DNA from 4 places in the Billgrantia antri genome. Region 2 is predicted to be linked to each of the others. Evidence: predicted binding sites of a transcription regulator. Region 2 holds the regulator's gene; each other region holds the start of a gene.

Region 1 (7,609 bases), 120 kb from region 2:
CCCGTAGGCTCTGCCTGCGGGGGCGTCGTGTTTCCGGATGAGCCTCTTTCGTTGAAGGCAAGCGCACCGCATCGCTGGTGCGCGATCTCGCCTCGTTGCACCATCGTGGGGCAACGGATGCGGCCGGATATTCTTCTTCACGACCGTTGAATAAGTGTTTTGCCTGCGCTATCCCTGCCTTGGAACAAACCTTGCTAAGGTGCAGGCACATGCTTCGGCATGCATCGTCCAAAAGACAATAGACCTACGAGGGATCTTTCCATGCGCGACAACAAGAACAAGTGGGTGCTGCTCACTTCCGCAGCCGCACTGACTCTGGGTGCCGTCTCCGTGGCTTCCGCCGAGACACTCGAGAATACGCGCGAGCGAGGCGTCGTTCAGTGCGGCGTCAGTGACGGCCTGCCGGGCTTCTCCGCGCCGAACGACCAGGGTGAGTGGCAGGGTCTTGATGTCGATGTCTGCCGTGCCGTGGCCGCCGCGGTGTTCGGCGATGCCGATGCCGTGCGCTACATCTCGCTGAACGCCGTCGAGCGCTTCACCGCGCTGCAGTCCGGCGAGGTCGACGTCCTCTCACGCAACACCACCTGGACCGCTACCCGCGACACCACCCTGGGCCTGAACTTCGCCGGCGTGAACTTCTACGATGGCCAGGGCTTCCTGGTGTCCAAGGATCTGGGTATCTCCAGCGCCAAAGAGCTCGATGGTGCCGCCATCTGTATCCAGTCCGGTACCACCACGGAGTTGAACCTGGCCGACTACTTCCGTGCCAACGAAATGCAGTTCGATCCCATCGTCTTCGATACCTCCGAGCAGACCGTGGGCGGTTTCGAGGCTGGCCGCTGCGACGTGCTGACCTCCGACACTTCCCAGCTCGCCGCACTGCGCATTCAGCTTTCCGAACCCGACAGTGCCATGATCCTGCCCGAGGTGATCTCCAAGGAGCCGCTGGGGCCGGTAGTGCGTCAGGGCGACGACCAGTGGTTCAACATCGTCAAGTGGTCGCTGTTCGCCATGCTCAACGCCGAAGAGCTCGGTGTGAACAGCGAGAACGTCGACGAAATGCGTGACTCCGACAACCCCAACATCGCCCGTCTGCTGGGGCAGGACGGCAACTACGGCGAGGGCATGGGGCTCGACGCCAACTGGGCCTACAACATCATCAGCCAGGTCGGCAACTACGCCGAAAGCTTCGATCGCAACGTGGGCCCGAATTCGCCGCTGGGTATCGAGCGCGGGGTGAACGCGCTGTGGAACGATGGCGGCTTCCAGTACGCTCCGCCGATCCGCTGATCGAACCGTCCGAGTCACCTGAGGTGCCTCGATCCAACTTAGCCCCGGCCCGGCCATCCCAGGCCGGGGCTTGATACCTGCTTGACGGATCCAGGCGGAGAGTCCCTTCATGTCCGTTCGACCCAAGGCCCAGTCCGTGGGCCCAAAACCGCCTTTCTGGCGTGATCGCGCCAAGCGTGCGTTGCTCTTCCAAGCCCTGCTGATCGCCGCAGTGGCGGCTTTCCTGCTGTATATCGTCGGCAATACCCAGGCCAACCTGGCCGCCCGCGGCATCACCACCGGCTTCGGCTTCCTGACCAATACCGCCGGTTTCGGCATCGTCCAGAGCCTGATCGAATACTCCTCGCAGAGTACCTACGGCCGTACTTTTGTGGTGGGGCTGCTCAATACCCTAGTGGTATCGGCGCTGGGGATCCTGGCGGCTACCCTGATCGGCTTCGTCGTCGGCATCGCCCGGCTGTCGCCCAACTGGCTGATCGCCCGGCTGGCCAGCGGCTATATCGAGATATTCCGTAACATCCCGCTGCTGCTACAGATCTTCTTCTGGTACTTTGCCGTACTGCGCGCCATGCCCAGCCCGCGTGACAGCCTGTCGCTCGGGGAGGCCGTGTTTCTCAACGTGCGCGGCCTGTCTCTGCCCCAACCCCTATTCGAGTCGGGCTTCGGCCTGATTCCGCTGGCCTTCGGCGTGGCTGTCGTGGCCAGTGTCGGGCTGATGATCTGGAACAAGCGACGCCAGGAAGCCACCGGCAAGCGGCTGCCGGCGGGCTGGATTTCGCTGGGCCTGATCATTGGCCTGCCGCTGCTGGTGCTGGTCGCCACTGGCGTGCCGGTGACCTGGGACGTGCCGGAGCTGCGCGGCTTCAACTTCCGCGGGGGGATTACCGTCATCCCCGAGTTCCTGGCCCTATGGCTGGCGCTTTCCATCTATACGGCCTCGTTCATCGCCGAGATCGTGCGCTCTGGCATCCAGGCGATTCCCCACGGCCAGACCGAGGCAGCCCAGGCGCTGAGCCTGCCGCGCAACCTGGTGCTGCGCCTGGTGGTGGTGCCCCAGGCCCTGCGCGTGATCATCCCGCCGCTGACCAGCCAGTACCTCAACCTGATCAAGAACTCCTCGCTGGCCACGGCCATCGGCTATCCGGACCTGGTCTCGGTGTTCGCCGGCACCACGCTCAACCAGACGGGGCAGGCGATCGAGGTCATCGCCATGACCATGGCGGTCTACCTCACCATCAGCCTGCTGGTATCGATGTTCATGAACTGGTTCAACGCCCGCGTGGCGCTGGTGGAACGCTAGGAGAGGCGCCATGACGATTCAACACAAGATGATCGAGGCGCGACCGGCGCCCGGCAATACCATCGGCCCGGTGGCCTGGCTGCGGGCCAATCTGTTCAGTGGGCCGGTGAACACGATCTTCACCCTGCTGGGGCTCTATCTGCTCTACCTGCTGCTGACGCCTACGATCCAGTGGGCCTTCATCAATGCCGACTGGATCGGCACCAGCCGCGACGACTGTTCCCGTGAAGGCGCCTGTTGGGTCTTCGTCAATGCGCGTATCGGCCAGTTCATCTACGGCCTCTACCCGCGCGACGAACTCTGGCGGATCAACCTGACCTTCGCCGTGTTCGCCGCCCTGATCGCCTGGCTGATGATCCCGCGGCTGCCGCTCAAGCGCTGGGTGGCGCTGGCCACCCTCGTGGCCTTCCCGGTGTTCGCCTACTTCATGCTCTACGGCGGGCATTTCGGCCTGCGGGTGGTGGAAACCCACCGCTGGGGCGGGCTGATGCTGACCCTGGTGCTGGCCGTGGTGGGGATGGTCGGTGCGCTGCCGATCGGCATCCTGCTGGCACTCGGGCGACGCTCACAGATGCCCATCGTCAAGAGCTTCTGCGTGGTGTTCATCGAGTTCTGGCGCGGCGTGCCGCTGATCACGGTGCTGTTCATGGCCTCGGTGATGCTGCCGCTGTTCATGCCTACCGGGGTCAGCGTCGACCGCCTGATCCGGGCCTTCATCGGCATCACCCTGTTCCAGAGCGCCTATATGGCCGAGGTCATCCGCGGCGGGCTGCAGGCGATTCCCCGTGGCCAGGAGGAGGCGGCGGCGGCGCTGGGCATGAGCTACTGGATGCGCATGGGCCTGATCGTGCTGCCCCAGGCGCTGAAGTTGATGATCCCCGGCATCGTCAACACCTTCATCTCGCTGTTCAAGGACACCACCCTGGTAATGATCATCGGGCTGTTCGACCTGCTCGGCATCGTGCAGGCAGCGCTGTCGGATTCCCGCTGGCTGGGCTTCTCCCTGGAGGGCTACGTGTTCGCCGCGTTCATGTTCTGGATCTTCTGTTTCAGCATGTCGCGCTATAGCCAGTACCTCGAGCGGAAACTTCACACCGGCCATAAGAGATAGGAACTAGAACAATGACTGAACAGGCAACCCAGGCCGGCGCGGAGACCCTGATGGTCGAGATGCGCGGCGTCAACAAGTGGTACGGCGACTTCCATGTACTGCGCGACATCAACCTAGAGGTCAAGCGGGGCGAGCGGATCGTCATCTGCGGGCCCTCGGGCTCGGGCAAGTCGACGCTGATCCGCTGCATCAACCATCTCGAGGAGCACCAGGCCGGCGAGATCGTGGTCGGCGGCGTGCCGCTGACCCAGGACGTCAAGCGCATCGAGCAGATCCGCCGCAGCGTAGGCATGGTATTCCAGCACTTCAATCTCTTCCCGCACCTGACGGTACTGGAGAACTGCTGCCTCTCACCGATGTGGGTTCAGAAGAAGCCACGCCGCGAGGCGGAGCGGCTCGCCATGCAGTACCTGGAGCGGGTCAAGATCGCCGAGCAGGCGCGCAAGTATCCCGGCCAGCTCTCGGGCGGGCAGCAGCAGCGCGTGGCGATTGCCCGCTCGCTGTGCATGCATCCCGACGTGATGCTGTTCGACGAGCCTACCTCGGCGCTCGACCCGGAGATGATCAAGGAGGTGCTCGACGTCATGGTGGAGCTGGCCAACGAGGGCATGACCATGCTCTGCGTGACCCACGAGATGGGCTTTGCCAAGACCGTGGCCGACCGCGTGATCTTCATGGACCAGGGCCAGATTATCGAGGAGAACGCCCCGGAGCCCTTCTTCAACAATCCGCAGTCCGAGCGGACGCAGCTCTTCCTCAGTCAGATCCTCGGTCACTGAGGTCTGGGCCCTGCGCGGCCGCCTCACTCTACGGGGCCGGCCGCGCATTCCGTTTAGGCCCGGCTAGCTCAGAGGCTGCCCTGAGGCTTGAGAGGCTCGGCGGGCCGTGTCACGCGTGCGTTGCCGAGAACACTGGGCTCGGTTTCCACCGGGCGTGCCTCGCTGGTCCAGGCCGCTTGGCTGTCGTGCACCGCCGGGCGGCGCTCGAAGGAGCGGGTGACCATGTCGCCCGGGGCAAAACCGGTGCGGTTGGCGAGGTGATGCGGCAGCAGGCAGAGCTCGATCAGCAGGCGCAAAACGAGGGTCGCGGCCAGCCAGAGCCCGACTCCCAGCGCCAGGCTGGGCCAGGCCAGGTGCCATTCGACCGCGCCGAACCAAGGACTGCGCGGCAGCAGCCACAGCAGGGCGTAAGTCAGCAGGCCAGCCTGCAGACCGAAGTGAATCAGGAGCAGCACGCCCCGGGACATCGGGCGGCGGGGAAACAGGAACTGTCGCATCGGGGTCCTCCCGTGGATGCTTCGCAGTACGATGATGTGGCCGGCATCCCTGCCGGAAAGCCGATGCTACCCCAGAAGACGCCGAGCGTCAGCCGTCCTGTCGATGTCCCGATCAATCGAGCACAGCGATGCCGGCCGGCAGCAGCGCTTCGCGGTCGCGATGCTCCGTCAGCAGGCGACCTTCGAGGGCGGTCAGCATGATCTGCAGCGGGTCGCCGTGGCTGACCAGCAGTACGGTCTCGCCCCGCAGTGCCTGCTCCAGCGAGGCGATCACGCCCTGCATGCGGGCGGCGACGCTGGCCACGCTCTCGACCCCGTATTCGTGGTGCTCGGGGCTGCGCGCATCATGGACCCAGACGTCACGATAGCGGCTGTCCGCCGCGCCCTCGAGTTCGCCGAAGTCGCGCTCGCGCAGGCGCGGCTCGGCCTGCATCTCGAGGCCGAAGTGAGCGGCCACTCGCCTGGCGGTTTGCGTGGTGCGCAGGAAGTCCGAGTGCAGAATGTGGGTAGGAGCCGGCCAGCGCCAGTCGGCGAGCAGCGCGTCCAGCTGCGCTTCGCCTTGCTCGGAGAGGCCATATTCCGCCAGACCCCGGGCCGGCGTGCTGATGATCAAGTGACGGGCATTGGCCTGGCTGTGGCCATGCCGCATCAGCAGGTAGCGGTTGTGGCGTTGGCCCAAAGCGGAGTGAAATCGGATTGACATCGTGTTGGCATACTACCTAGATTGTTGGTTAGTTTCGTTTGCGATCATATGGGCCTTACCGTGTTCGCTTTCGAGCAGATGAGCGGCTTTCCTGGGCATTTTCGCTCCCGCCATCGCTGACAACAACATAATGACAGTGATACAGAGAGACACGCCAATGACAACTATCAGGACGTTCCGTCGTTCCCCCTTCGCCACGCTGGCCTTCACCTCACTGCTGCCGCTGCTTCTGCTGTTGCCCGCCCAGGCGCAGGCTCAGTCCGATTGCCAGCGCGGCGACCTGGACCAGATCTACTGTGACGAGGATGGCGACCTGGTGGCCGACCGTCCCAGCGACGAATCCGAATGGGTCGATCCCGATACGCTGATCTTCGCCTATACCCCGGTGGAGGATCCGGCCATCTACTCCGATATCTGGCAGCCCTTCATCGACCACCTGAAGGAAGTGACCGGGCGCGACGTGCGCTTCTTCGCCGTGCAGTCCAACTCGGCGCAGGTCGAGGCCATGCGCAGCGGACGACTTCACATCGCAGGCTTCTCAACCGGGCCGACGCCGTTTGCCGTCAACCTGGCGGGGGCGGTGCCTTTCGCCCTGATGGGCTCCGACGACGGCCAGTTCGGCTACACCCTGCAGGTCTACACCCACGTCGACTCCGACATCGAGGAGTTGGAGGATCTCAAGGGTAAGCGCATTGCGCACACCTCGCCGACCTCCAACTCCGGCAACCAGGCGCCGCGTGCCCTGTTTCCCGAGTTGGGGGTCGTACCCGAAGAGGACTACGAGGTGGTCTACTCCGGCAGCCACGATCAGTCGATGCTCGGCGTGGTCGCCCGCGACTACGATGCCGCCCCGGTGGCTTCCGAGGTGGTCGAGCGCATGGCCGCCCGTGGCCTCTACGATCCCGAGGAGGTGCGCATGATCTTCGAGTCGGATCGCTTCCCCACTACTTCGTATACCTATGCTCACAACCTGCACCCCGACCTGGTCGACAAGATCGAGGAGGCCTTCTTCTCCTTTGAGTTCGAGGGCACCGAGCTGGGCGACGAGTTCGAGGGTGTCGAGAAGTTCATCCCCATCAACTATCAGGAACACTGGAAGGTCATCCGTACCATCCAGAACGCCAACGGAGTCGAATACACTCCCGAGAACCTGGACCAGGAGTAAGTCTGGTGAACTGCGTCGGGGCTCTCGGCATGGCCGGGGCCCCTCGTTCCTGGTGGTATGAGGGAGTGGCATGCTGGAAATAACGCGACTGGTCAAGCGCTACGGCCGTGACAAGCCGGTACTGGAAGAGCTCGACCTGAAGGTAGAAGGAAGCAGCGTAGTGTCAATCGTCGGTGCCTCCGGTGCCGGCAAGAGTACCCTGCTGCGCTGCATCAACCGCCTGGTGGAGCCGACCTCGGGCTCGATCCGGCTCAACGGCACCGAGCTGGTCAACCTCAAAGGGCGCGAGTTGCGCCGGGCTCGACGCAAGATCGGCATGGTCTTCCAGGGCTTCAACCTGATCGACCGATTGACGGTGATGGAGAACGTGCTGGCTGGCCGACTCGGCTACGTCAATCTTTTCCAGGCCGTTACCCGGCGCTATCCCCAGAGCGACATCGAGCGTGCCTTCCAGCTGATGGAGCGGGTGGGCATCGCCCACTACGCCAACAAGCGTGCCGACGAACTCTCCGGCGGCGAGCGCCAGCGTGTCGGTGTGGTGCGGGCGCTGATGCAGGAGCCCGAGATCCTGCTCGCCGACGAGCCGACGGCCTCGCTCGATCCGCGCACCTCCGAGCAGATCATGAAACTGCTGCAGAGCCTGGCCAGTGAGCTCTCGCTGCCGGTATTGATCAATATCCACAATGTGGCCCAGGCCAAGGCCTATACCGAGCGCATCGTCGGACTACGCCATGGGAAAATGATCTTCGACGGCGTCCCGGCCG
Region 2 (7,609 bases):
CCGTACGCCTGGCCAACAACACCCGCTTCGGCCTCGCCGGTGCGGTGTGGACCCAGGACCCGGCCCGCGCACACCGGGTGGCCGGTCAGCTGCGTGCCGGCACGGTGTGGATCAACGGCTACAAGGCGATCAGCGTGATGTCGCCCTTCGGCGGCTTCGGCGACAGCGGCTTCGGCCGCTCCAGCGGCCTCGACGGCCTGCGCGAGTACACCCTGCCGCAAAGCGTGTGGGTGGAGACCGCCGGAGAAGCCAGCGTGGCGATGGGCTACGGTAACGGCGTAGGCTGATCGCCGCCCGCCGCAGCGCTCTCGAGGGAGGGCACTGCGGCGCCACGGAAGGCCTGCATCCAGCGCTGCAGGTGACGCAGCAGCAGCACGCTGGCCTTGGGCTGCTGGCGCCCGATGCGGGTGACCATGTGCGCCTGGGAGCGCAGGAACAGCGGATCGTCGACCGGTCGCGCCACCAGCGTTCCCGCTTCGAGATCGCGGGCCACGGCAAAGGCCGGCAGCAGGGTGATGCCCATGCCGCTGCGCACGTACTGCGCCAATACCGCCATGGAGTTGGTATTCATGCTCATGCGCGGACGCAGCCGCGCCTGGTGAAAGGCCTGGTCGACCATCTGCCGCACCTGGTGGCTGGGATCCCACATCGCCATCGGCTCCTCGCTGAGTTGAGCCAGGGTCAGGGGCTCTGCCCGCTCGGCCAGCGGATGCTCGGGCGGCAGGATGGCCATCAGCGGCTGCGGGCTGGAGACCCAGAAGCGCAACTGGTGATGCGTGCGCTCATGGAACATCAGGCCGATATGGGCCTGTTCGTCGATGATCGCCTCGATGATGCCTGAGGTGCCCGCCAGGTGGATGTCGAGCTGGATACCGGTATAGCGTTCGGTGAACTCGCGCAGTGGCTTGGCGATCAGGTCACCGACGAAGCCCTCGCCCACCACCAGCGATACGGTGCCGGTCTCCAGCCGCTGGTAGGCCTCCAGCGAAGTGATGAAGCTCTCGTCGAGGGCGCCGCGTCGCTCGCAGTATTCCAGCAGCATCTCGCCCACCGGAGTAGGACGGATGCCGCTGCGTTTGCGCTCCAGCAGGGTGGCCCCCAGCGCTTCTTCCAACAGGGTGAGTTGACGGCTGACCGCCGAGGGGGCTATGTCGAGCCGCGCGGCAGCCTGCCGTACCGAGCCGGACTCGAGGGTGACTCGAAAATAGACTAGCCGCTGGTGGGGAATGTCCACGTCACGTCACGCCGTGAAAGTCTGTCGGGAGGCGGTCAAAGCTGCTTGAGCAGTTTCTGCAGCTTCTTCAGGTCACTCGAGTCGCCGACCAGGCGCACCTTGCCGGCCATCATGCCGTCGAGAAAGGCTTGCTGGGTCGGCTTGCGCAGCACCCTTACGGCAGTGGCCTCGTCCTCGAAGCGCAGCTCCAGGTCGAGGTCCACCGGCAACCCAGCGCCGGTCTGGATGCCCTGGGGGGACATGCGGAAGTGGCGCGCAATGGCGAGATCCTCGGTGGCGATACCCCAATCGAGACGGCGCATCTCGGAGAGCGTCCGGCGGAATCCCGGCTTGCGGCGCTGGGCACGCTTCAGCATCAAACCCAGCAGCCACAGCATCAGTCGCAGCTTCATGTCGAGTCCGATCCGAGCGTGGAGAAGAGATATCGCGGCCTGACGGACAGGCCGCGTCACGAGAGGATTCGAGACGACGAATCAACCCTTGCCAACGGCGTCCTTGAGACCCTTGCCCGGCTTGAAGGCCACGGTCTTGCTGGCCGGAATGGCCAACGGCTGGCCGGTCTGGGGGTTCTTGCCGGTGCGGGCTGCGCGCTCACGCACGGTGAAGGTACCAAACCCGATCAGTGACACGTCCTGCCCCTGGGCCACGCTACCGGTGATCTCGTCGAGAATGACGTTGAGCACCTGGCTGGCCTTGTCCTTGGAAAGTTCCGCACGCTCGGCAATTGCCGCAGCAAGATCTGGCTTACGCATACTACAGCCCTCCTGGTATTGGCTATGTCCCGGCATGGTGCCGGTATGTTGTTATTCATCAGTGGTCAAGTTCGAGCCGCCTGTCACTTCCCCGGGAGAGCCCGTTCCCATGTGCGGGTTCGTCCCTTGCCCTTGAAGCACCAAGCGTGTCGACCAACGGCGGCTCGCACTGCGCAGCCGGCCGAGGCGATGACGTGACTAGCCTAGCAACGGCGGCGTCGCTCGCGCCAGCTCAACTTTCCGCTTCACGCAGGCTCCTGTCAACGCAAAGCCAATCAAACGTTCGTCCTGATCCTCGGCAAAAGCGACCAGGTCGGTACCATCCCCCTCGATTCGCCAGCGGGCAGGCGCCTGTAGCGGAGGCAGCGCCACTACCGGCAGCAGCGGCGTCTTGACCAGCACCGGCCAGGCACCGTAGCTCACTTGGGTAGGCGTGCCGGCCAGTGTCCGTGCCAGCGCCTTGGCGCTGGCCTGCAGCGGCTGGACGTACATGGCGTTGATTCCGGCCACGCAGGCCACATCGCCCAGGGCGTGCACGCCGGGTGCCGATGTCGCCAGGTAACGGTCGACCTGGATGCCGGCTTCGCTCACCTCCAGGCCAGCCCCGCGGGCCAGCTCGCTGCGCGGGCGCAGTCCGGTGGCCACCAGAACCAGGTCGGCCTCGAGCCCTTGGCCATCCTCCAGCACCAGACCGACGTCGCCACCCGCCGGTTCCAGCCGCTCCAGGCCGCGTCCCAGATAGAGCGTCATGCCGGCGTCGCGGAACACCTCGCCCAGCGCGCGCCCCAACGGCTCCGGCAACAGACGCGGCAGCGGTGCCTGCTCCGGCGCCACCAGACTCACCGCATGGCCGCCCGCCGCCAGATCGTTGGCGAACTCGCAGCCCACCAGGCCGGCACCGATGATAGCCACGCGGGCAGGCCGAGCCAGTGCCTCGAGGGCGGCATGAAAGGCGCGATAGTCGTCGAGATCGTTAATCGTGAAGAGGCGACCGGCAAGCGCCTCGGGGATGGCGAACGGCACCGCCGGAGCGGCCCCGGTAGCTAGTACCAGCTCGCCGTAGGCCAGGCGCTCTTCGCCGATGTGCAGGCAATGCTCCTGCGCGTCGACGGCGCCGACCCGGGTGTGGGTGCGCACCACCGCGCCCAGCTGAGCGGCCACCTCCAGCGCCGAGCGTGCCGCCAGCTTTTCGGGGGCCAGACGCTTGGCGAAGCCGGTGGAGAGCAGCGGCTTGGAATAGTCGTCGCCGCTGTCGGCAGTGATCAGGGTGACGGGGCGCTCGACACCCAGCGCACGCAGCTGCTTGAGCAGACCGATGCCCGCCATCCCGGAGCCGATGATAGTGAGAGGTGCGCTCATGGAACTCCTTGTAAAAAAGCTGCCCGTACACGGCGAAACGCTGCATGGCGCACGCAAGTGCGTCAGGACCGCATGTTACACTATGCGCCCCATATTCGACCCGGAGGTGCCGGTGACCCGCAACCGCACGGAGCGCCATACCCGTTCCTCGTTTGCCGCCTCTTGGCGCCCACTGCTGGCGGGCCGGCCAGCAATGAGCCCAGCCTGGTGGGCCTGGGTGGCCACGCGGGATTCGCTCACCGCGCGGTTGATCGAAGCCGGCGCCGGCCGTGCCTTCCGCGTGCGCCTGCTCGGCCAGCACCTGGGCAAGCCAAGCCTCGACGAAGCCCAGGCGCTCGGGTTGCCCCTCGATCGTCTCGCCTGGCTGCGGGAAGTGGCGCTGTGCCTCGACGAGCGGCCCTGGGTGGTGGCGCGTTCGGTGGCTCCGCTGGCGCAGCTGCGTGGCCAGCGCCTCGAACGGCTTGGTGAGCGCTCGCTGGGCAGTTGGCTGTTCCGTCAGCCCGATCTGCAGCGCAGCCCCATCGAGATCACGACCGGCACAGCGTCCTTTCACCCGGCGTTCGGCCCCTGGGGTCGGCGTTCGGTATTCCGCCACGGCCGTTTCGCCGTGCTGGTACAGGAGTTCTTCCTCGACGCGATGGCGGATGAATTGGGCTTGCCATCACGCTAGGATGATCGCCATCGAATGAGGAGACACCGATGGAACGCTCTCTGATGCGCCCCAAGGGGCTGGCCCGCGTGCCCGACTTCCTGCACCTGATGCGGCTGGATCGCCCCATCGGCACCTGGCTGCTGATGTGGCCCACGCTGTGGGCGCTGTGGGTGGCCGCCGCCGGGGTTCCCGAACGCCACCTGCTGCTGATCTTCGTCGCCGGGGTATACCTGATGCGCGCCGCGGGCTGCGTGATCAACGACTACGCCGACCGCCACTTCGACGGTCACGTGAAGCGTACGAAGAACCGGCCGCTGGCCACCGGGCGCATCAGCGAACGCGAGGCCAAGGGCTTGTTCGCCGGTCTGGTCGCCTCGGCCTTCGTGCTGGTGCTGTTCACCAACCCGTTTACCATCCTGCTCTCGTTGGTGGGCGTGGCGCTGGCATTCATCTATCCGTTCATGAAGCGCTATACCCATTTGCCGCAGCTGTTTCTCGGCGCCGCCTTCTCCTGGGCGATCCCGATGGCCTTCGGTGCGGTGCTGGGTCATGTGCCCCTGGAAGCCTGGCTACTATTCGCCGCCAACGTGGCGTGGACGGTGGCCTACGACACCGAGTACGCCATGGTCGATCGCGACGACGACCTCAAGATCGGCATCAAGTCCACGGCGGTGCTGTTCGGTCGTACCGATCGCGCCATGATCGGCCTGCTGCAGCTGGTCACCCTGGGCCTGCTGGGCTGGGTCGGGCTGCGCCTCGAGCTGGGCGCGTTCCACTGGCTGGGCCTGGCGGGCATGGCCGCCACCTTCGTCCACCAGCAGTTCCTGATCCGCCGGCGCGAGCGCGATCGCTGCTTCCAGGCCTTCCTCAACAACCACTGGTCGGGGCTGCTGGCGTTCGCCGGCATCGCGCTAAGCCTGTGGCCTGCCGCCGGTGTCTAGCCCCTATGGCAGCGTTGTCATCCAAGTGTCATGATGACGTGGTGAGATCGTCACCGACCCGTCACTGACCGCGAGGCTTCGGGATGACCGCCAAGACCGTTCTGATCGTCGATGACGAAGCGCCGATCCGCGAGATGATCGCGGTGGCGCTGGAGATGGCCGACTATCGCGTGCTGGAGGCTGCCAACGCGCAGAGCGCCCACAGCATGATCGTCGACAACCAGCCCGACCTGCTGCTGCTGGACTGGATGATGCCCGGCACCAGCGGCATCGAGCTGGCACGCCGGCTCAAGCGCGAGGAAGCCACCCGTGAGCTGCCGATCATCATGCTTACCGCCAAGAGCGAAGAGGACAACAAGATCCAGGGCCTCGAGGCCGGCGCCGACGACTACATCACCAAGCCCTTCTCGCCTCGTGAACTGGTGGCCCGACTCAAGGCGGTACTGCGCCGGACCACGCCCAAGGGCGTCGAGGAACCGGTGGAAGTGGACGGCCTCGTGCTCGACCCGGTCAGCCACCGCGTCAGCGCCGGCGGCAAGGCGCTGGAGATGGGCCCCACCGAGTACCGCCTGCTGCAGTTCTTCATGACCCACCAGGAACGTGCCTACACCCGTAGCCAGTTGCTCGACCAGGTATGGGGCGGCAACGTCTATGTCGAGGAACGCACCGTGGACGTGCATATCCGCCGCCTGCGCAAGGCATTGGGCGATGCCCACCAGCATCTGGTCCAGACCGTGCGCGGCACCGGCTACCGCTTCTCCAACAAGGGCTGACGTGCGCTCCTGGAGCCATGAACTCTGGCGTCTCGGCCTGCTCGCCGTGGCGGGCAGCCTGGTCGGCTGGCTGTTTTCCGCCCCGGGGCTGGGGCTCGCCGCGGGACTCGCCCTGCGCCTCATCTATCATCTTCGCCAGTTGCATGCCCTGCGCCGTTGGCTGACCCGCAACCCGCACAGCGAACCGCCCGCGGCCACCGGCCTGTGGGGCGAGCTGTTCGACCGCCTGTACCGCTACCAGAAGGGTCAGCGACATACCCAACACCGTCTGCAGGCAACCCTGAAGCGCATTCAGGAGTCCTCCGAGGCAATGCGTGACAGCGTGGTGATGCTCGACCCGCACGGCGATCTGGAATGGTGGAACAGCGCCGCCGAGCGCATGCTGGGGCTCAAGGCGGCCCATGACCGCGGCCAGCACATCACCAACCTGGTGCGTGATCCCCGCTTCGTCGCCTACTTCAACGCCCGCGATTATCGCGAGCCGCTGACGCTGGCCTCCCCGGTCGACGAACGCCAGGTCCTGCAGTTCCAGATTACGCTCTACGGTGACGACGAACGCCTGGTGATGGCGCGTGACATTACCCGCCTGCACCGCCTGGAGGAGATGCGCCGCGACTTCGTCGCCAATGTCTCCCATGAGCTGCGTACGCCGTTGACGGTGTTGGCCGGCTACCTCGAGACCTACGTCACCTATGCCCAGCAGTTGCCGCCTCGGCTCGCTCAGGGCCTGACCCGCATGCAGGAGCAGACGACCCGCATGCAGAACCTGGTCAACGACCTGCTGTTGCTGTCTCGGCTGGAGATCGACCAGGGCGGCGAGGACCATCTGCCGCTGCCCATGGCCACGCTGCTCGAAGAGGTGCGCCGCGACGCCGAGGCGCTGGCGGCCGGCCGCCAGCAGATCCGGGTGGAGCTCGATGAGGCGCAATGCCTGCTCGGCAGCGATAGCGAGATCCACAGCGCGCTGTCCAACCTGGCCTCCAACGCGGTGCGCTACACCCCCGAGGGCAGCCACATCGTGCTGCGCTGGAAATCGCACCCCAGGGGCGCCTGTCTCGAGGTGGAAGACGACGGCGAGGGCATCGACCCGGTGCATATCCCCCGGCTCACCGAGCGCTTCTATCGGGTCGACAAGGGACGCAGCAGCGAAAGTGGTGGCACCGGCCTGGGACTGGCCATCGTCAAGCACGTGCTGCTACGCCACGACGCCTACCTCGAGATCGACTCCCACCCAGGCCGCGGGGCCCTGTTCCGCTGCGTGTTCCCCGCCTCCCGGCTGGTGGTGGCCGAGGCGACGGCAAAGCAAGTCTCCGAACGCTGAAGCGAGAGGAGAGTCACGAACGGCGTCACGGCTCACGTCGTGGCGAGATCACGTTCGCCGCGATAGTGGCGGTCCCACATCAGCACGGCGCCGGCCACGGCGCCGGGCAGCAGGAACAGGTTGGCCAGCGGTATCCAGGTGATCAGCGTCACCCAGCCGCCGAAGGTGAGAGTGTGCCAGGTATGCGAGGAGAGCCGGCGACGCATGTCGGCGAAACTCACCTTGTTGTTGTCCATGGGATAATCGAGATAGGTGATCGCCATTATCCAGGCCGAGAACAGCGCCCACAAGAAAGGGGCGGCGACATTGAGCGCGGGAATCCAGCTGATTACCAGCAGCACCAGGGCGCGCGGCAGGATGTAGCCGAGCTTGACCAGCTCGCGCCCCAGGGCATCCACCGCCGTGCGCGCCAGGCCGCGGTCGTCGAGCGGCGGCCGGCCGGTGGCCTGCACTTCCACCTTGGCCGCCAGGAAGCCATAGAAGGGCGCGGCGATCAGGTGGGTCACCAGGGTGAAGGTGAAGAACACGATCAACACCAGGCTAGCCACGAATAGCGGCCAGATCAGCCATTCCAACC
Region 3 (7,609 bases), 680 kb from region 2:
AAGCCTCTTGACGATCCGAAGTGATTCGAGCCGTTTGAATCACTTCTTCGTTGCTCACCAAGTATATAGCGAGTTGCGTGCCAAAAAATTGGCAATTTGTTTAAAATCAATAAGTTAAAAAGACAAAAAAGTTGGCACGCCGTCACCGTACGGCAAAAGCCGTTCAATCAGCGTATCACTGGCCTCTTTTTCGTCACCGAATGGCGACACCGTTGCGACCAGGCTTTAAGATATTTATTGAAAACAGTGACTTGCCGTGTAGCCTTTTGGAGACGACATTTCAAGCGGCGTTGCCCCAAAGCGACAGCCGCCGCCCGGCACACGATTCCAGGGCGGCGGCTGCGCCTCGTTCGGCCTTTTTTGCTGCCCCTATCAGGGCGTCACGAAAGCGGCTTGACGAGGATCTTCGACTTGCGGGCGTGGTTGTAGGTATCGCGCCGCAGGGTGGGCAGCGAATCGATGTCCGAGGGGCGGAAGCCGTGCTCGACGAACCAGTGGGCGGTATGGGTAGTCAGCACGAACAGAGCGCCGAGCCCGAGCCGTCTCGCGCGACGCTCGATACCGGACAGCAGCAGCGAGCCGCGTGCCCCGCCGCGATAGTCGACGTGGATCGCCACGCAGGCCAGCTCGCCCATCTGCGTCTCGTCAAAGCAGTGCAGCGCCGCGCAGCCGATGATCATGCCGTCGCGCTCGATGACCAGATAATCGTCGATCTCGTGCTCCAGGCGTTCACGCGAGCGCGGCACCAGCATGCCGCGCCGCTCCAGCGGCTCGAGCAGTTCCAGCAGGCCGGCGATATCGCCGAGCTCGGCCGGACGCAGCTGCTCGTAGCGATGCCGGGTGATCATCGTGCCCACCCCGTCGCGGGTGAACAGCTCGCCCAGCAGGGCATCGTGATCCTGCCACGAGAGCAGGTGGGTTCGCGCCACCCCGTGGCGCGCGGCGGCGCAGGCGGCGGCAATGTGGCGCGCCTGCTCGCAGCCCGGTTCGATCTGGCTCAGCAGCGGCTCGGCTTCGGCAGGCGTCAGCTGACGCTGCAAGGCACCATTCTCGTCATACAGCCCGGCCGCCTCGCCCAGCAGGATCAGCTTGTCGGCAGCCAGCGCCATGGCCGCGTGCTGGGCCACTTCGGCGGCGTCCAGGTCGAACACCTCGCCGGTACTGGAGAAGCCCAGGGGCGGCAGCAGCACCAGCGAGCCGCGGTCGAGCAGCCCCTGCACCGCCGACACCCGCACCCGGCGCACCTCACCGCTGTGATCGTAGTCGACCCCTTCGCGCACCCCCAGCGGCTTGGCCATCACCAGGTTGCCGGAGACCGCGGTCAGTTCGACCCCGTGCAGTGGCGTGTTGGGCAGACCCAGCGATAGCCGCGCCTCGAGCCACAGGCGCTGCTCGGCCGCGACCCGCTCGACGCAGGCCATGATCGCTTCGTCGGCCACCCAACGGCCGTCGTGGCGCCGCGGCTCGATGCCGGCTTCGTTCAGCGCCTGCTCCACCTGGGGGCGGATGCCGAACACCACCACCAGCCGCACGCCGAGGGTGTGCAGCAGCGCCAGATCCTGGATCAACTGCTCGCCTCGTCCTCGCGCCATGGCCTCGCCCTCGATCAGGATCACGAAGGTTCGGCCCCGATGCGCATTGATATAAGGGGAGGAATTACGGAACCATTCGACGAAGGGGAAACGAGTGTCCAAGGCCGCTCTCCGGCAGCAGATGAAAGGGAGGGTGTATCGGCTTCGACTATATCAGAGCAGCGAAAACGGCGGCACCATCAAGGTGCCGCCGTGTACGTTCATACCCAGCCAGTTCTACGTCGCGAGCGATGACGTTTAACCAAAGATTCCCTTGAACATGAAGAAGAACAGTATTGCCAGGCCCGCCCCCGCCGGCAGGGTAATCAGCCAGGACATCGCGATGGTGCCGATCACGCGCAGGTTGAGCGCCGTCATGCCGCGGGCCAGGCCGACGCCGAGCACCGCGCCCACCAGCGTATGAGTAGTGGAGATCGGCAGCCCGGTGCCCGAGGCGAGCACCACGGTCAGCGCCGCGGCCAGGGTGGCGGCAAAACCGCGGCTGGGCGTCAGTTCGGTGATGCCGGTACCCACCGTGGCGATGACCTTGTGACCGTAGGTGACCAGCCCCACCACGATGCCGCCGCCGCCCAGTACCAGCACCCACCAGGGCACCAGTGCCGAAGCCCCGATGGTGCCGCCGTGCTCGACCACGCTGATCACGGCCGCCAGCGGACCCACGGCGTTGGCCACGTCGTTGGAACCATGGGCGAAGGCCATGGCGCAGGCGGTAAAGATCATCAGCACGCCGAACACCCGCTCCACCCCGGTGAAGCCGAAATGGTCGGTCTGGCGGCTGCCGGCCTGTACGCGCCGCTCCATCCAGCCGCCCAGGGCCATCATGCCGAGGCCGAACAGAACCGACAGCAGCAGGTTGGTACCGAACCCAAGGTTTAGCCCCAGGTGCTTGAGTCCCTTGGTCAGAGTCACCATGCAGATGGCGAAGCCGACCAGCAGCACGTAGAACGGTACGTAGCGCTTGGCCGCGGCAAACGGGTCATGGGACTCGAAGATCAGGTGCTGCACCGACTTGAACAGGGTGAAGGCGATGACGCCCGACAGCAGTGGCGATACCACCCAGCTGGCGGCGATCTGTCCCACCTTGGCCCAGCCCACGGCATCGATGCCGAGTCCTGCCAGGGCGAAGCCGACGATGGCGCCGACGATGGAGTGGGTGGTCGACACCGGCCAGCCCTTCATCGAGGCGATCAACAGCCAGGTGCCGGCGGCCAGCAGCGAGGCCAGCATGCCGTAGATCAGCAGCTGGGGATCGTGCTGCAGTGCTGCGGGGTCGATGATGCCCTTGCGAATCGTCTCGGTGACCGCGCCGCCGGCAAGCCAGGCGCCGAGGAACTCGAAGATCACCGCGATGATGATCGCCTGCTTGATGGTGATCGCCTTGGAGCCGACCGAGGTGCCCATGGCGTTGGCGACGTCGTTGGCACCGACGCCCCAGGCCATGAAGAAGCCGAAGAGACAGGCCAGGATGATGAAGGTGTTCGCGTGCTCTGCAATGATCGACATAGGGGGTTGGATCCTATGTGGCTGTCAGGTTGAGAGGACATGTCCCGGCCGGGCCGGGCGACGATGTCCTACCGGGCAGTGAGAATCTGGAGACGGCTGCCGACGCGCTCGGCGCGATCGGAGAGTTCGCCGACCCAGTCGATGATCTTGTAGAGAAAGACCACGTCTACCGGCTTGAGCCTGTCTTCGAGCTCGAATAGCTGGCGTCGGATATCGATCTGCTGCTGGTCGGCCTGCTGCTCGAGAATGTGCAGCTCGCGAATCAAGTTCTGCATCACGTCGGCGACATGCCGGCCGAAGCCCGACTCGAGCAGATCCTGAAGCTCCTCCAGCGCTTGGCGCGCCTGGGCGACGCAGGCCACGGCGGTGTGCATGTAGTCGCGCATGGGCTGGGCCAGCTCAGCGGGCACCTGCATACGCCGGCCAAGCATGATGCCGGTGATGTCGCGCACCTTGTTGGCGATCTTGTCCTGGACGCTGATCAGGTCGAGCAGGTCGCTGCGGGAAACCGGGAGGAACAGCGTATTGGGCAGGTTGAGGCGCAGCTCGGTCTTGAGGCTGTCGGCCTCATGCTCCAGTTGGGTAATGGTCTCGCGGACTCTGGCGGCCTCGTCCCAGTCCCCGGCCAGCGACGCCTCGAAGAAAGGCAGCAGCTGGTCGGCACACTCGTTGGACTTGGCGATATGCGCCAGCAGTGGCTGAAACGGCGAGCGACCGAACATCGCCGAAAACGGATTGGATTTGACCATGGCGTAGAATGCGCTTGTGGAATGGCGGCGCCAGTATAAAGAATGGCACCCTGTCACGTCATTGAAATATTTGGCTTACACGGTAGCCCCTGACGCGCTCTCATTCTAGTCGAACAGCAGGAAGGCACATGAGCGAAGAGATAGAAATGAAGCTGGCACTGGCCGAGACGGGGCCGGAGCGCCTGTTGCAGCACCCCTTGCTGCGCGGCGGCGTGTACGACGCCCGGCATCTGGCCAATATCTACTTCGACACGCCGGCGGGCGAGCTGGAGGCAGCGCGCATGGCGCTGAGGCTGCGCCGGCACGGTGACAGCTGGGTGCAGACCCTCAAGACCAGCGGCGAAGGCGCCGGTGGCTACAGCCGGCGAGGCGAGTGGGAGTGGCCGGTAGCCAGCGAGACGCTGGACCGCGCGAGGCTGGCCGAGCTGCCTCCCATCGCCGGGTTGGGCGACGATGTGCTGGAACGGCTCGAGCCGCGCTTTGCCACCGATTTCGAGCGCCGTGCCTGGCGCCTGGAGCTCGCGGAAGCCACCATCGAAGTCGCCCTCGACCAGGGCGAGATTCGCGCCGCCGGACGGCGTGTGCCGATCCGCGAACTGGAACTGGAACTCAAGGACGGCGACCCCCAGGCGCTGTGGAGCCTGGCGCAAGCCTTCGCCGAAACGGTGCCACTGCGACCCGCCGATGCCAGCAAGGCCGCCCGCGGCAGCGCCCTGCTCAGCGGCCGCTGGACGTTGCCGGAAGGCTCTGGTGAAGGAGAGCGGCTGCGGCGTGCCCTGCTGGCATTGGACGCCCTCGCCGATACCGGCGAGGATAGCTGGAGAGAAGCGGCCCGAGAGGCCTTGCAGGCGCTCGCCGCGGGCGACGATGATGCTGCCCGTCTCGCCGCCATGCTGGAGCAAGCCGATTGGTTAGGCGTCGAGTTCGGGCGCCTGGCGCTGCGGTTGGCCCATCGCCTGGCGGCATGAGCCGTTTCCCATTGCCACGTACCGCTGAAGTGAGCCACTTGCCGCAGGAAGCCAGCGCATGACCGAACCGTTCCGACCGGCCGCCGATGGCGTGCGTACACGCCTGTTCCAGGTCATCTTCGAATCCGACACGCCACTGGCCAAGGGCTTCGACATTGCCCTGATCCTGGTGATCCTGGCCAGCGTGCTGGTGGTCATGCTCGATACCGTCGATCACCTCAGCGCGGCCTATGGCGAATGGTTCTACTGGCTGGAGTGGGGGTTCACCCTCGCCTTTACCGTCGAACTGGTGGTGCGCCTGATCATTCTCGACAAGCCGCTGCGCTACCTGCGCAGTTTCTACGGCGTGATCGATGTGATTGCCATCCTGCCCACCTGGTTGATGCTGCTGCTTCCCGGAACCCAGACCCTGGTGATCGTGCGCCTGCTGCGCGTGCTGCGCATCTTCCGCGTGCTGCGCCTGATGCAGTTCGTCGGTGAAGGACGCCTGCTGGTGGAGGCACTGCTGCGCAGCTGGCACCAGATCTTCCTGTTCCTGTTCACCATGTTCCTGCTGGTGACGCTGTTCGCCGCGCTGGTCTACATGATCGAGCCTGCCGAAGCCGGCTTCAGCAGCATTCCCACGGCCATCTACTGGGCCATCGTGACCCTGACCACGGTGGGCTACGGCGACATCGTCCCCGTCACCCCCCTCGGCCAGGCGATCTCCACCCTGGTCATGCTGATCGGCTACTCGATCATCGCCATCCCCACCGGGGTGTTCTCGGCCGAAGTGATCCGCTCGATCCGCGCCGACCGGTACTCCGAGCAGGCCTGCCCCGGCTGCGGCCACGACCGTCACGAGCAGCGTGCGCTTTACTGCCTCAAGTGCGGCACCTGGCTGGACGAGGAGACGCCGGACCCGCACCTCGCCGAACAGGCGCGCGACACGTCTAGGGACTGAACGGCGGCGAGGCGCTCACTCGCCGAACGGCGCCAGGTCGCCGCGGCCTTCGCGCACAATGGTCGGCGGCAGTTCACGCAGATCGATGACGCTGGTGGGCTCCAGATGGCAGGCGCCGCCGTCGATGACCAGATCCAGGTGGGCACCGTAGCGCTCGCGGATCTCTTCCGGGTCGGTCATCGGCAGCTCCTCGCCCACCGGGATCAGCGTCACGCTCATCAGCGGCTCGCCCAGTGCCTCGAGCAGGGCCAGGGTGATGCGATGGTCGGGCACGCGCACGCCGATGGAGCGCCGCTTGGGATGCAGCAGCAGGCGCGGCACTTCGGAGGTGGCGTTGAGGATGAAGGTGTAGGCCCCCGGCGTATTGGCCTTGAGCAAGCGGAACACGCTGTTGTCGACCTTGGCGTAGGTGCCGATGTCGGAGAGGTCGGAGCACACCAGGGTGAAGTTGTGCTTGTCGTCCAGCGAGCGCAGCCACTTGATCTTCTCGATCGCCTTCTTGTCCCCCAGGTGACAACCCAGGGCATAGCCGGAATCGGTGGGATAGGCGACCACGCCGCCCTGGCGCACGATCTGCACCGCCTGGTCGATCAGGCGCTTCTGCGGATTGTCCGGGTGGATCTGGAAGAACTGACTCATGCGGGCTCCCTGTCGTCTTGGATGCGTGCCGCCACTATAGCGCGCCGGGGGCGGCCGCGTCGCAGCCCGTCGCAACGACGCCAGCCAGACGAGGGTGCATCCACACCGGGGACACGGCGGTGCGCGGCACCGGGCTCATGCTGCCCGGGGCCAAGTGGCCGCCGGGGAAATGGAAGTCGCTGCCGAGCGAGGCATACAGTTCCCGCTCGGCGAGCTGGCGGGCCAGGTCGCGGGTCACGTCGGCATTCTGGAAGCCGCTGACCAGCTCGGCGGCCTGGCCGCCGGCGGCCACGAAATCGTCCAGCAGCTGGCCGCGCTTGCGTCGGGTTAGCCCGTAGCGCAGGGGATGGGCCAGCACCGCCACGCCGCCCGCTTCGACCACCCAGCCCACCACCTCGGCCAGCGCCGGCCAGTGCGCCTTGACGTCGCCCGCCTTGCCGCTGCCGAGATGCTTACGAAACGCCGTGGCCATGTCGGGCACCAGCCCCGCCGCCACCAGCGCCCGGGCGAAGTCGGGCCGACCCAGCGGACGATGGGGCCCGGCCTGCTCGCGGGCGCGGGCCAGCGCGTCGTCGAGCCCGATCTTCTCCATGCGCTTGGCGATCACCTCGGCACGGGCCTCGCGCGCCCGGGCCTGGTCATCGAGCCCTTCGGCGAGCGCCCCACGAGCCCCCTGCGGCAACAGCCCCACGACATGAATGCCGATCCCGTGCCAGCGGGTCGAGAGTTCGACTGCCGGCAGCAGGTGTACGCCTAGGCGCGTCGCCGCTTCGCCGGCTTCGGCCACGCCGGCTACCGTGTCGTGGTCGGTCAGCGCCATTAGCCACACACCGCGCGCAGCGCACAGGGCGACCACCTCAGCGGGCGGCAGGGCGCCATCCGAGGCAGTGGAGTGCATGTGGAGATCGACCCCCAGAGGAGCGGAGTCGCCGTCGAAACGCGTGGGCAGGGCGGGCAGCGGCATGACGCGGGCAGGCAACTTTGTCAAAATGATGGCCCATGGTGCGCGCCCGGCGACGGTCGGTCAACGCACGCTTGGAGTCCGCGGTGATACCGCGCTTGCCAGAGGAAACGCTGCGATGCTGTACGCAATCATCAGTGAAGACGTGAAGAACAGCCTGGAGCGCCGCCTGGCCGCCCGCCCCGACCATCTGGCCCGGCTGGAGAAGTTGCGCGACGAGGGCCGCCTGGTGCTGGCCGGTCCACACCCCGCGG
Region 4 (7,609 bases), 1.0 Mb from region 2:
GGCGGGCCCTACGTGACCCCGGCCGGCGGGCTGGGCGGCGCCGTGGGGCGGCTGGGCAACGAGCCGGATACCTACGCCGAGGCGATCCTCAACTACCGCATGCAGTTCGACAACGGCGCCAAGGCGCACTACCGCACCATGCTGGCCAGTGGCACCACCACCAGCAACGATTGGGACGACGACTCCAACCTCAACGTGCGCCAGGTCTACGCCGAGTTCAGTGAGCTGCCGAGCTTCACCGGTGCCTTCGAGAACGCCTCGATCTGGGCCGGCAAGCGCTTCGACCGCGACAATTTCGACATCCACTGGCTCGACAGCGACATCATCTTCCTCGCCGGTACCGGTGCCGGTATCTACGACATGCAGCTGGCCGACAGCTGGCGTTCGAACTTCTCGCTCTACGGGCGCAGCTTCAGCGACTTTCCCGTCGATAGCGAGAACCCCGACGATACCGGTTCCACCGATAGCCTGATCGTCACCTCCAACAACTACTTCGGCAACTGGCAGTGGATGGTCAACGGCCTGTCGGCGGCCGACAACGAAGAGCGTGACATCGACGAGGGACAGACCGCTGCCGACAGCGGCTTCCATACCATGGTGGCCTATCACGGCGACAGCTTCTTCGGCCTGGGCGAGGGCAACTTCAAGGCCGCGGTGCTGCACGGTCAGGGCCTTGGCGCCCAGGTCAAGGGGCTCGGCAGCGACGGCGACCTCACCGACGACGCCGCCGCGACGCGCCTGGCCCTCTACGGCACCACCTACGTGGCGCCGCGCTGGCGCGTGGCCCCGGCGATCCTCGCCGAGACCAGCGAGGACCGCTACGTCGAGGGCGACCAGTACGACTGGGCCACCTTCAACGTACGCCTGGCCAACGAACTCACCCAGAATTTTGAGATGCAGTACGAGGCCAGCTACCAGTGGATGGACCTCGATCCCCGCGGTCGCGGCGGCAACAGCGCGGTGGAGGGCGACTACACCAAGTTCACCATCGCACCGACCTTCAAGCCCCAGGTGGGCGGCTTCTGGCAGCGCCCCGAGATCCGCCTGTTCGCCTCCTGGAGCGACTGGGACGAGGAGCTCAACGGTTTCAACGGCGACGACGCCTTCGGAAGCGACGGCTTTACCGGCGGCCAGTGGAGCTTCGGCGTGCAGACCGAGGTCTGGTTCTAGGTTCCCAGTGCGGCCCGGCCATGGCCGGGCCACTGCTCGCGCACGGTTTCGATCCCTTGCCGCGACCGCTTTCGGTCGCGGTTTTTGTGGTTTTGAAAGGTAGGGTGGGCCCCGGCCATCGGGTAGAATGGCACGGCCCGTTCTCATCAAGGTTGCCGCACCATGAACGACACGCTCGAGCTCGATCAGGAAACCGCTGCGCTCAAGGTGCCGCCGCACTCGCTGGAGGCGGAGCAGTCGGTGCTCGGCGGCCTGATGCTCGACAACCAGGCTTGGGACAACGTCGCCGACCGGCTGGTGGCGGACGACTTCTACCGCTACGAGCATCGCCTGATCTTCAACGCCATGATCGGCCTCGCCGAAGCCGCCAGGCCGCTCGACGTGGTCACGCTGTCCGAGGCGCTGGAGGGGCGCGACCAGCTCGACACCGTCGGCGGGCTCGCCTACCTGGCCGAGCTGGCGCGCAATACGCCCTCGGCGAGCAACATCCGCGCCTACGCCGACATCGTGCGCGAGCGGGCCACGCTGCGCAAGCTGATCCGCGCGGCCAGCCAGATCGCCGACGGCGCCTTCAGTCCTCAAGGCCGGCCGGCCGACGAACTGCTCGACGAGGCCGAACGGCTGGTGTTCCAGATCAGCGAGGAGCGACCCAAGTCGGGCGGCCCCATCGGCATGAGCGAACTGCTGGCCAAGGCGGTGGACCGCATCGACGAGCTGTTCAACATGAAGGGCGAGATGACCGGTCTCTCCACCGGCTTTCGCGACCTCGACGAGATGACCTCGGGCCTGCAGCCCTCGGACTTGGTGATCATCGCCGGGCGCCCCTCCATGGGCAAGACGACCTTTGCCATGAACGTGGTGGAACATGCCGTTATCTCGAGCGACAAGCCGGTGATGGTGTTCTCCATGGAGATGCCGGCGGATGCACTGATGCTGCGCATGCTGTCGTCGCTGGGGCGTATCGACCAGACCCGGGTGCGTACCGGCCAGCTCGAGGACGAGGACTGGCCGCGACTGACGTCGGCGGTAAACCTGCTCAAGGACAAGCAACTATTCATCGACGATACGGCGGCGCTGTCGCCCAACGAGATGCGCTCGCGCATGCGCCGCCTGGTGCGCGAGCACGGCAATCTGGCGTTGGTGATGATCGACTACCTGCAGCTGATGCAGATCCCCGGCTTCTCCGAGAACCGCACCGGCGAGATCTCCGAGATCTCGCGCTCGCTCAAGGGGCTGGCCAAGGAGTTCGGCTGTCCGGTGATCGCACTCTCCCAGCTCAACCGCTCGCTGGAACAGCGACCCAACAAGCGGCCGGTGATGTCGGACCTGCGCGAATCGGGCGCCATCGAGCAGGACGCCGACGTGATCGCCTTCGTCTACCGTGACGAGGTCTATAATCCCGACAATCCCGACAATCAGGGCCTGGCCGAGTTGATCATCGGCAAGCAGCGTAATGGTCCCATTGGCACGGTGCACATGGCTTTCATCGGCAAGTACACCCGCTTCGAGGACCTGGCGCCGGACAGCTACGGCGATGCGTTCGGCGAATAAGCCTGGGCGGCGGTTGAGCCTGACGCCCGGCACCGTATAATGCCGAGCCCCCGACAGTCGTTTTCGAGGAGTGACCATGGCAGGCGGATTTCGGCGCGGCAAGCGCCAGCGCACCCCAAAACTGGAAGCGCGCGGCGAACTTCAGGCGTTGGAGCGTGAAGGTCCCTTCAAGGAGTGGCTGGGCATGCCGGACCTTTACCGTTTCCAGTTGGTCGTGGACGGCGAAACCTACAGCTACCAGACCGAGGACGCCGAGCTCGCCGTGGCGGTGGGTGACCGCGTGGTGTTCCGCTACAAGGAGACCAAGGCGGGCAAGTGGGTCGACCGCAACTCGCTGGCCAAGGCGATCGATCCCTCCGATTATCAGTAGCGCCACGGGCGCGAATAGCGGAACCCTCGGACGTCTCGGCTGTCATAATAATGATATGCCAGCGTCATGCAGATCACATCGGGCACAGTCATGCTGTGCCCGACGCATATCTCGCATAGGCCAATGGAAACAATTCCAGGACATGGAGGGAACCATGGAATTCGAACAGCTGAAACAATTCGTCTCCCGACACGACAACTTCGAGGTGCGGGTCATCACGCACTCCGGCAGCCACTGCTATCAGGTGGAGCTGGAGGATGTGGAAGGGGGGCGTCACCTGCTGACCCGTCGCGGCAAGCCGACCGTCTTTCGTTCGTTGGAGGACGTCTATCTCGAACTGCAGCGCGCCGGCATTCATCGCGCCTTCCTGGTTCAGCACGTACCGCAGGACGAGGTGATCGGCCGGGACACTCATTATCACGACCCGCTGACGTCACGCATGCCGCTCGTGTTCTAGCGTCTGTGCTGGTCTATTCTTTAACCTTGATCCAAGTTATACAAATCGTCTTTATAGTATAACTTCATGCCCTGTGCGCTCCTCGCCTGATACAATGAACGCTTCTTTCTTCACGCATGAGGAGCGCAGCGCATGGCCGCATCGCAAGTGCAACCGAGCCCGGCGGAACGCCAACGTCCGGCTCATGCTCCGGCGGATCACCCCGCGGTACCAACCCCCCGGATCGGCATCGTGCTGGCCAACCTGGGAACGCCGGACGCTACCGACTACTGGTCGATGCGCCGCTACCTCAACGAGTTCCTTTCCGACAAGCGCGTGGTGGACTATCCGAGCTGGAAGTGGCAACCACTGCTGCAGCTGATCATTCTGACCCGGCGTCCGTTCAAGTCGGGGGAGGCCTACCGCAGCATCTGGAACACGCAGCAGGACGAGAGCCCGCTGCTGACCATCACCCGCGAGCAGACCCGCAAGCTGGCCGAGACGTTGACGGCGCGTCATGGCGATCGCGTGCTGGTGGACTTCTGCATGCGCTACGGCAACCCTTCCACCGATAGCGTGCTGCGCCGTATGCAGGCCGCAGGCTGCCAGCGCATCCTGTTCTTCCCGCTCTACCCCCAGTACGCCTCGCCGACCACCGCCACCGCCAACGACCAGGCCTTTCGCACCCTGATGAAGCTTAAGTGGCAGCCGGCGCTGCGCACCGTGCCGGCCTACTTCGAGCATCCGGCCTATCTCGAGGCGCTGGCCAACTCGGTGCGCGAGACCTATGCCGCCACCGAGACACCGCCCGAGGTGCTGGTCGCTTCCTATCACGGCGTGCCCAAGCGCTTCCTGCGCGAGGGCGATCCGTACCATTGTCAGTGTCAGAAGACCACGCGGCTGCTGCGTGAGCGGCTGGGATGGGAGGAGGGGACGGTACAGACCGCCTTCCAGTCGCAGTTCGGCCCCGAGGAGTGGGTCGGCCCGCAGACCGTCGATCACGTGGCCGAACTGGCGCGCCAGGGCAAGCGGCATATCGCGGTGATCTCGCCGGCGTTCGCCTCCGACTGCGTGGAAACCCTCGAGGAGATCAACGAGGAGATCCGCGAGAGTTTTCTCGCTGCCGGCGGTGAGCAATTCACCTACGTTCCCTGCCTCAACGAGCGCGACGATCATGTCGCCGCGCTGGTCGCGATCGCCGAGAACGAGCTGGGCGGCTGGCTGTAGCCAGCGGCCCGACGTCAGCCGTGGCCGCGGTCGGGGTGGGGCACGGGCTTCTCGCCGATTTCCTCGGGACGTAGCTCGGGTGGGCGCCCGCCGGTCTCGTCGATGTGCTTGAGCTGCATGTGCAGCCCGGTCTTGGCCAGCAGGTGGGCGCTTACCGGTGCGGTGATGAACAGGAACAGCGTGATCAGCATTTCCTGGATGTCGGGCTTGCCCTGGGTGACCCAGAAGTAAAGCATCGAGGCGATCAGCATGCAGCCGATGCCCAGGGTAGTGGCCTTGGTGGGCCCGTGCAGGCGCATGTAGAAGTCGCGCAGGTGGGCCATGCCCAGCGAGCCGATGAAGGCGAAGGCGCCGCCGGCAACGAGGAAGAAGGCGATCACGCCTTCGAGGATCACGTACAGGGTCATGGAGCCTCCTACTCGATGATATCGCCGCGCAACAGGTACTTGCACACTGCCACGGTGCTGATGAAGCCGAGCATGGCGATCAACAGCGCCGACTCGAAATAGGTCTTGGTGTTGAGCCATAGCCCCATCAGCACGATCAAGGCAATGGAATTGATGTACATGGTGTCCAGCGCCAGGATGCGGTCGGGCATGTCCGGCCCCACGGCGAGTCGGTAGACGTTAAGCAGCAGGGCCAATACCACCAGCGTCAGGCTGATCGTCAGCGCGATGTCTAGCATTCGTAGATCTCCTTCAGCGGCCGCTCGTAACGCTCGCGTATATGGGCGATCAGGGCCGCTTCATCCTTCGCGTTCAGGGCATGGATCAGCAGGCTCTTGCCGTCCAGGCGCAGGTTGGCCGATACCGTGCCCGGCGTCAGGCTGATGGTGTTGGCCAGCAGCGTGATGGTGAAACGATCCTGCAGCATCAGCGGGTATTCCACGAAATGCGGATGCAGGCGGCGGCGGGGGTTGATGATCAACCAGGCGACCTCGAGGTTGGCGACCAGGATGTCGCCCAGCACGCGCAGCACGAAGCGCAGCAGCAGCCAGGGCTTGGCGATGTGCGGTTGGGCATCCCAGAAGCGGTGGGTCGCCAGCGGGATCGTCACCGCCAGAAAGCCGCCCAGCAGAAAGTGACCGAAGGCCAGGCTACGCACCAGCAACAGCCAGACCACGAGCAGCAGGAGCGACAGCAGCGGTGTCGGCAGCCAAGGACGAGGCTTGATCATGGAGCACCTCCGGCGCTGGGCAGCAGCGCATCGATCAGGGCTTGGGGAGCCGCCAACTGGTCGGCGGTGGCCTCGGTGTAATCGCTGACGGGGCCGGCCAGCGCCACCAGCAGCGGCGAAGCAGCCAGCAGCCAGGTCACGCCGAACCATTTGCGCCACGTCAATCTTTCACCGGCAGGCTCGCCCTGGCTACGCCAGAACAGGGTGGAGCCGGCACGGGAGAGTGCAATCAGTGCGCAGAGCCCGGTGAGCAGCAGGATTGGCCACAGCCAGAGGCGCTGTCCGCCCTCGGCAGCGGCCAGCAGCAGCGCCTTGCCGAGCGCCCCGGAGAGCGGGGGCAGGCCGGCCACCGATACGGCGCCGAGGAAGAACAGCCCGGCCAGCCAGCCGCCCTGCTGCAGCGGACGGCCCCGCACCAGGCGAGTGCCGGCCTTGCCGCGCTGCTGACCGATCAGTTCGGCAAGCAGGAACAGTCCGCCGGTGATCAGGGTGGTATGGATCAGGTAGTAGAGCAGGGCGGAGACCGCCCGCGGCGAGCCCATGCCGATTCCGGCGAGCAGGGTGCCCACCGAGACCAGCACCAGGTAGGCCACCAACAGGCGCAGGTCGCGCGCCGCCAGTACGCCGACGCCGGCCGCGACCAGAGTGGCCAGCGACAGCCACCAGACCCAGGCCTGCTCCAGGTCGGCCAAGGGCCCCGCGGCCTCGCCGAAGATCAGCGAATAGACCCGCAGGATGGCGTAGATGCCCACCTTGGTCATGATCGCAAACAGCGCCGCTACCGGCGCCGGGGCGGCGGCATAAGTGCGCGGCAGCCAGAAATAGAGCGGCAGCATGGCGGCCTTGAGCCCGAATACCACCAGCAGCATCAGTCCGCCGGCGGTGACCAGCCCGGCCCGCTCGGCGGGCAGCTCGGCAAGGCGCGCCGCCATGTCGGCCATGTTCAGGGTGCCGGTGGCGCCGTAGAGCACGCCCACGGCGATCAGGAACAGCGCGGAGCCGGCCAGGTTGAGTACCACGTAGTGCACGCCGGCCTGAATGCGTGACTTGCCGCCGCCGTGCAGCAACAGGGCATAGGAGGCCAGGAGCAGCACCTCGAAGAAGACGAACAGGTTGAACAGGTCGCCGGTGAGGAAGGCGCCGTTGATGCCCATCAGCTGCCACTGGAACAGGCCATGGAAGTTGCTACCGCGCTCGTCGTCGCCATCGCAGGCAAAGACCACGGCGCCCAGTGCCAATACGGCGGTGAGCAGCACCATCAGGGCCGATAGTCGGTCGAGCACCAGCACGATACCGAAGGGGGGCTGCCAGTCGCCCAGGGCATAGTAAGCTACCTCGCCGCTCCCGGCACGCTCGACCAGGGCAACGCCGACCAGCACCAGCAGGGCGGTGCTGCCCACGCCGACCAGGCGTTTCAGCCGGGTGCCGCCTTGGCGGCGGTATAGCAGCAAGATGCCTGCTACCAGAGGCAGCACGATGGGCAGTACGATGAGATGCATCATCGGCTGCGCTCCTCGTCGTCGCCATGCGAACGGCCGTCGACATGATCGTTGCCGACTTCGCTGCGGGCACGCATCGCCAGTATCACCACGAAGGCAGTCATGGCGAAGCCGATGACGATGGCGGTGAGTACCAGGGCCTGCGGCAGCGGGTCGGCATAGTGACCGGCACCGTCGACG

What was found. Region 2 encodes PhoB, which activates phosphate uptake and scavenging genes when phosphate is short. Its sites were predicted from a motif close to TGTCATANNNNTGTCANA; they were not measured.
Region 1: a site for PhoB is predicted at 5,799-5,816, ahead of phnD (phosphate/phosphite/phosphonate ABC transporter substrate-binding protein). Genes of this name have one in related genera too.
Region 3: a site for PhoB is predicted at 3,896-3,913, ahead of HNO53_RS02885 (CYTH domain-containing protein). Genes of this name have one in related genera too.
Region 4: a site for PhoB is predicted at 3,132-3,149, ahead of HNO53_RS04675 (DUF6482 family protein). Genes of this name have one in related genera too.

What each region holds. Positions count from the first base shown of each region.
Region 1 covers NZ_CP053383.1:4,379,477-4,387,085, reverse strand. Annotated here, with positions in the region: gene HNO53_RS20480 (amino acid ABC transporter substrate-binding protein) at 262-1,290, shown strand; gene HNO53_RS20475 (amino acid ABC transporter permease) at 1,400-2,590, shown strand; gene HNO53_RS20470 (amino acid ABC transporter permease) at 2,601-3,701, shown strand; gene HNO53_RS20465 (amino acid ABC transporter ATP-binding protein) at 3,752-4,480, shown strand; gene HNO53_RS20460 (hypothetical protein) at 4,549-4,977, opposite strand; gene HNO53_RS20455 (histidine phosphatase family protein) at 5,090-5,680, opposite strand; gene phnD (phosphate/phosphite/phosphonate ABC transporter substrate-binding protein) at 5,838-6,845, shown strand; gene phnC (phosphonate ABC transporter ATP-binding protein) at 6,916-7,609, shown strand, end outside.
Region 2 covers NZ_CP053383.1:4,504,310-4,511,918, forward strand. Annotated here, with positions in the region: gene HNO53_RS21110 (aldehyde dehydrogenase family protein) at 1-287, shown strand, start outside; gene HNO53_RS21115 (LysR family transcriptional regulator) at 266-1,234, opposite strand; gene HNO53_RS21120 (hypothetical protein) at 1,270-1,626, opposite strand; gene HNO53_RS21125 (HU family DNA-binding protein) at 1,708-2,022, opposite strand; gene HNO53_RS21130 (FAD-dependent oxidoreductase) at 2,185-3,345, opposite strand; gene HNO53_RS21135 (chorismate--pyruvate lyase family protein) at 3,428-4,015, shown strand; gene ubiA (4-hydroxybenzoate octaprenyltransferase) at 4,045-4,938, shown strand; gene phoB (phosphate regulon transcriptional regulator PhoB) at 5,022-5,711, shown strand; gene phoR (phosphate regulon sensor histidine kinase PhoR) at 5,713-7,032, shown strand; gene cysZ (sulfate transporter CysZ) at 7,065-7,609, opposite strand, start outside.
Region 3 covers NZ_CP053383.1:611,644-619,252, reverse strand. Annotated here, with positions in the region: gene argA (amino-acid N-acetyltransferase) at 381-1,694, opposite strand; gene HNO53_RS02895 (inorganic phosphate transporter) at 1,830-3,095, opposite strand; gene HNO53_RS02890 (TIGR00153 family protein) at 3,164-3,844, opposite strand; gene HNO53_RS02885 (CYTH domain-containing protein) at 3,973-4,812, shown strand; gene HNO53_RS02880 (ion transporter) at 4,871-5,755, shown strand; gene HNO53_RS02875 (L-threonylcarbamoyladenylate synthase) at 5,771-6,394, opposite strand; gene HNO53_RS02870 (PHP domain-containing protein) at 6,429-7,358, opposite strand; gene HNO53_RS02865 (YciI family protein) at 7,474-7,609, shown strand, end outside.
Region 4 covers NZ_CP053383.1:976,090-983,698, forward strand. Annotated here, with positions in the region: gene HNO53_RS04660 (carbohydrate porin) at 1-1,170, shown strand, start outside; gene dnaB (replicative DNA helicase) at 1,333-2,721, shown strand; gene HNO53_RS04670 (hypothetical protein) at 2,798-3,091, shown strand; gene HNO53_RS04675 (DUF6482 family protein) at 3,246-3,548, shown strand; gene hemH (ferrochelatase) at 3,681-4,754, shown strand; gene HNO53_RS04685 (Na+/H+ antiporter subunit G) at 4,769-5,161, opposite strand; gene HNO53_RS04690 (K+/H+ antiporter subunit F) at 5,170-5,439, opposite strand; gene HNO53_RS04695 (Na+/H+ antiporter subunit E) at 5,433-5,930, opposite strand; gene HNO53_RS04700 (monovalent cation/H+ antiporter subunit D) at 5,927-7,432, opposite strand; gene HNO53_RS04705 (Na+/H+ antiporter subunit C) at 7,429-7,609, opposite strand, start outside.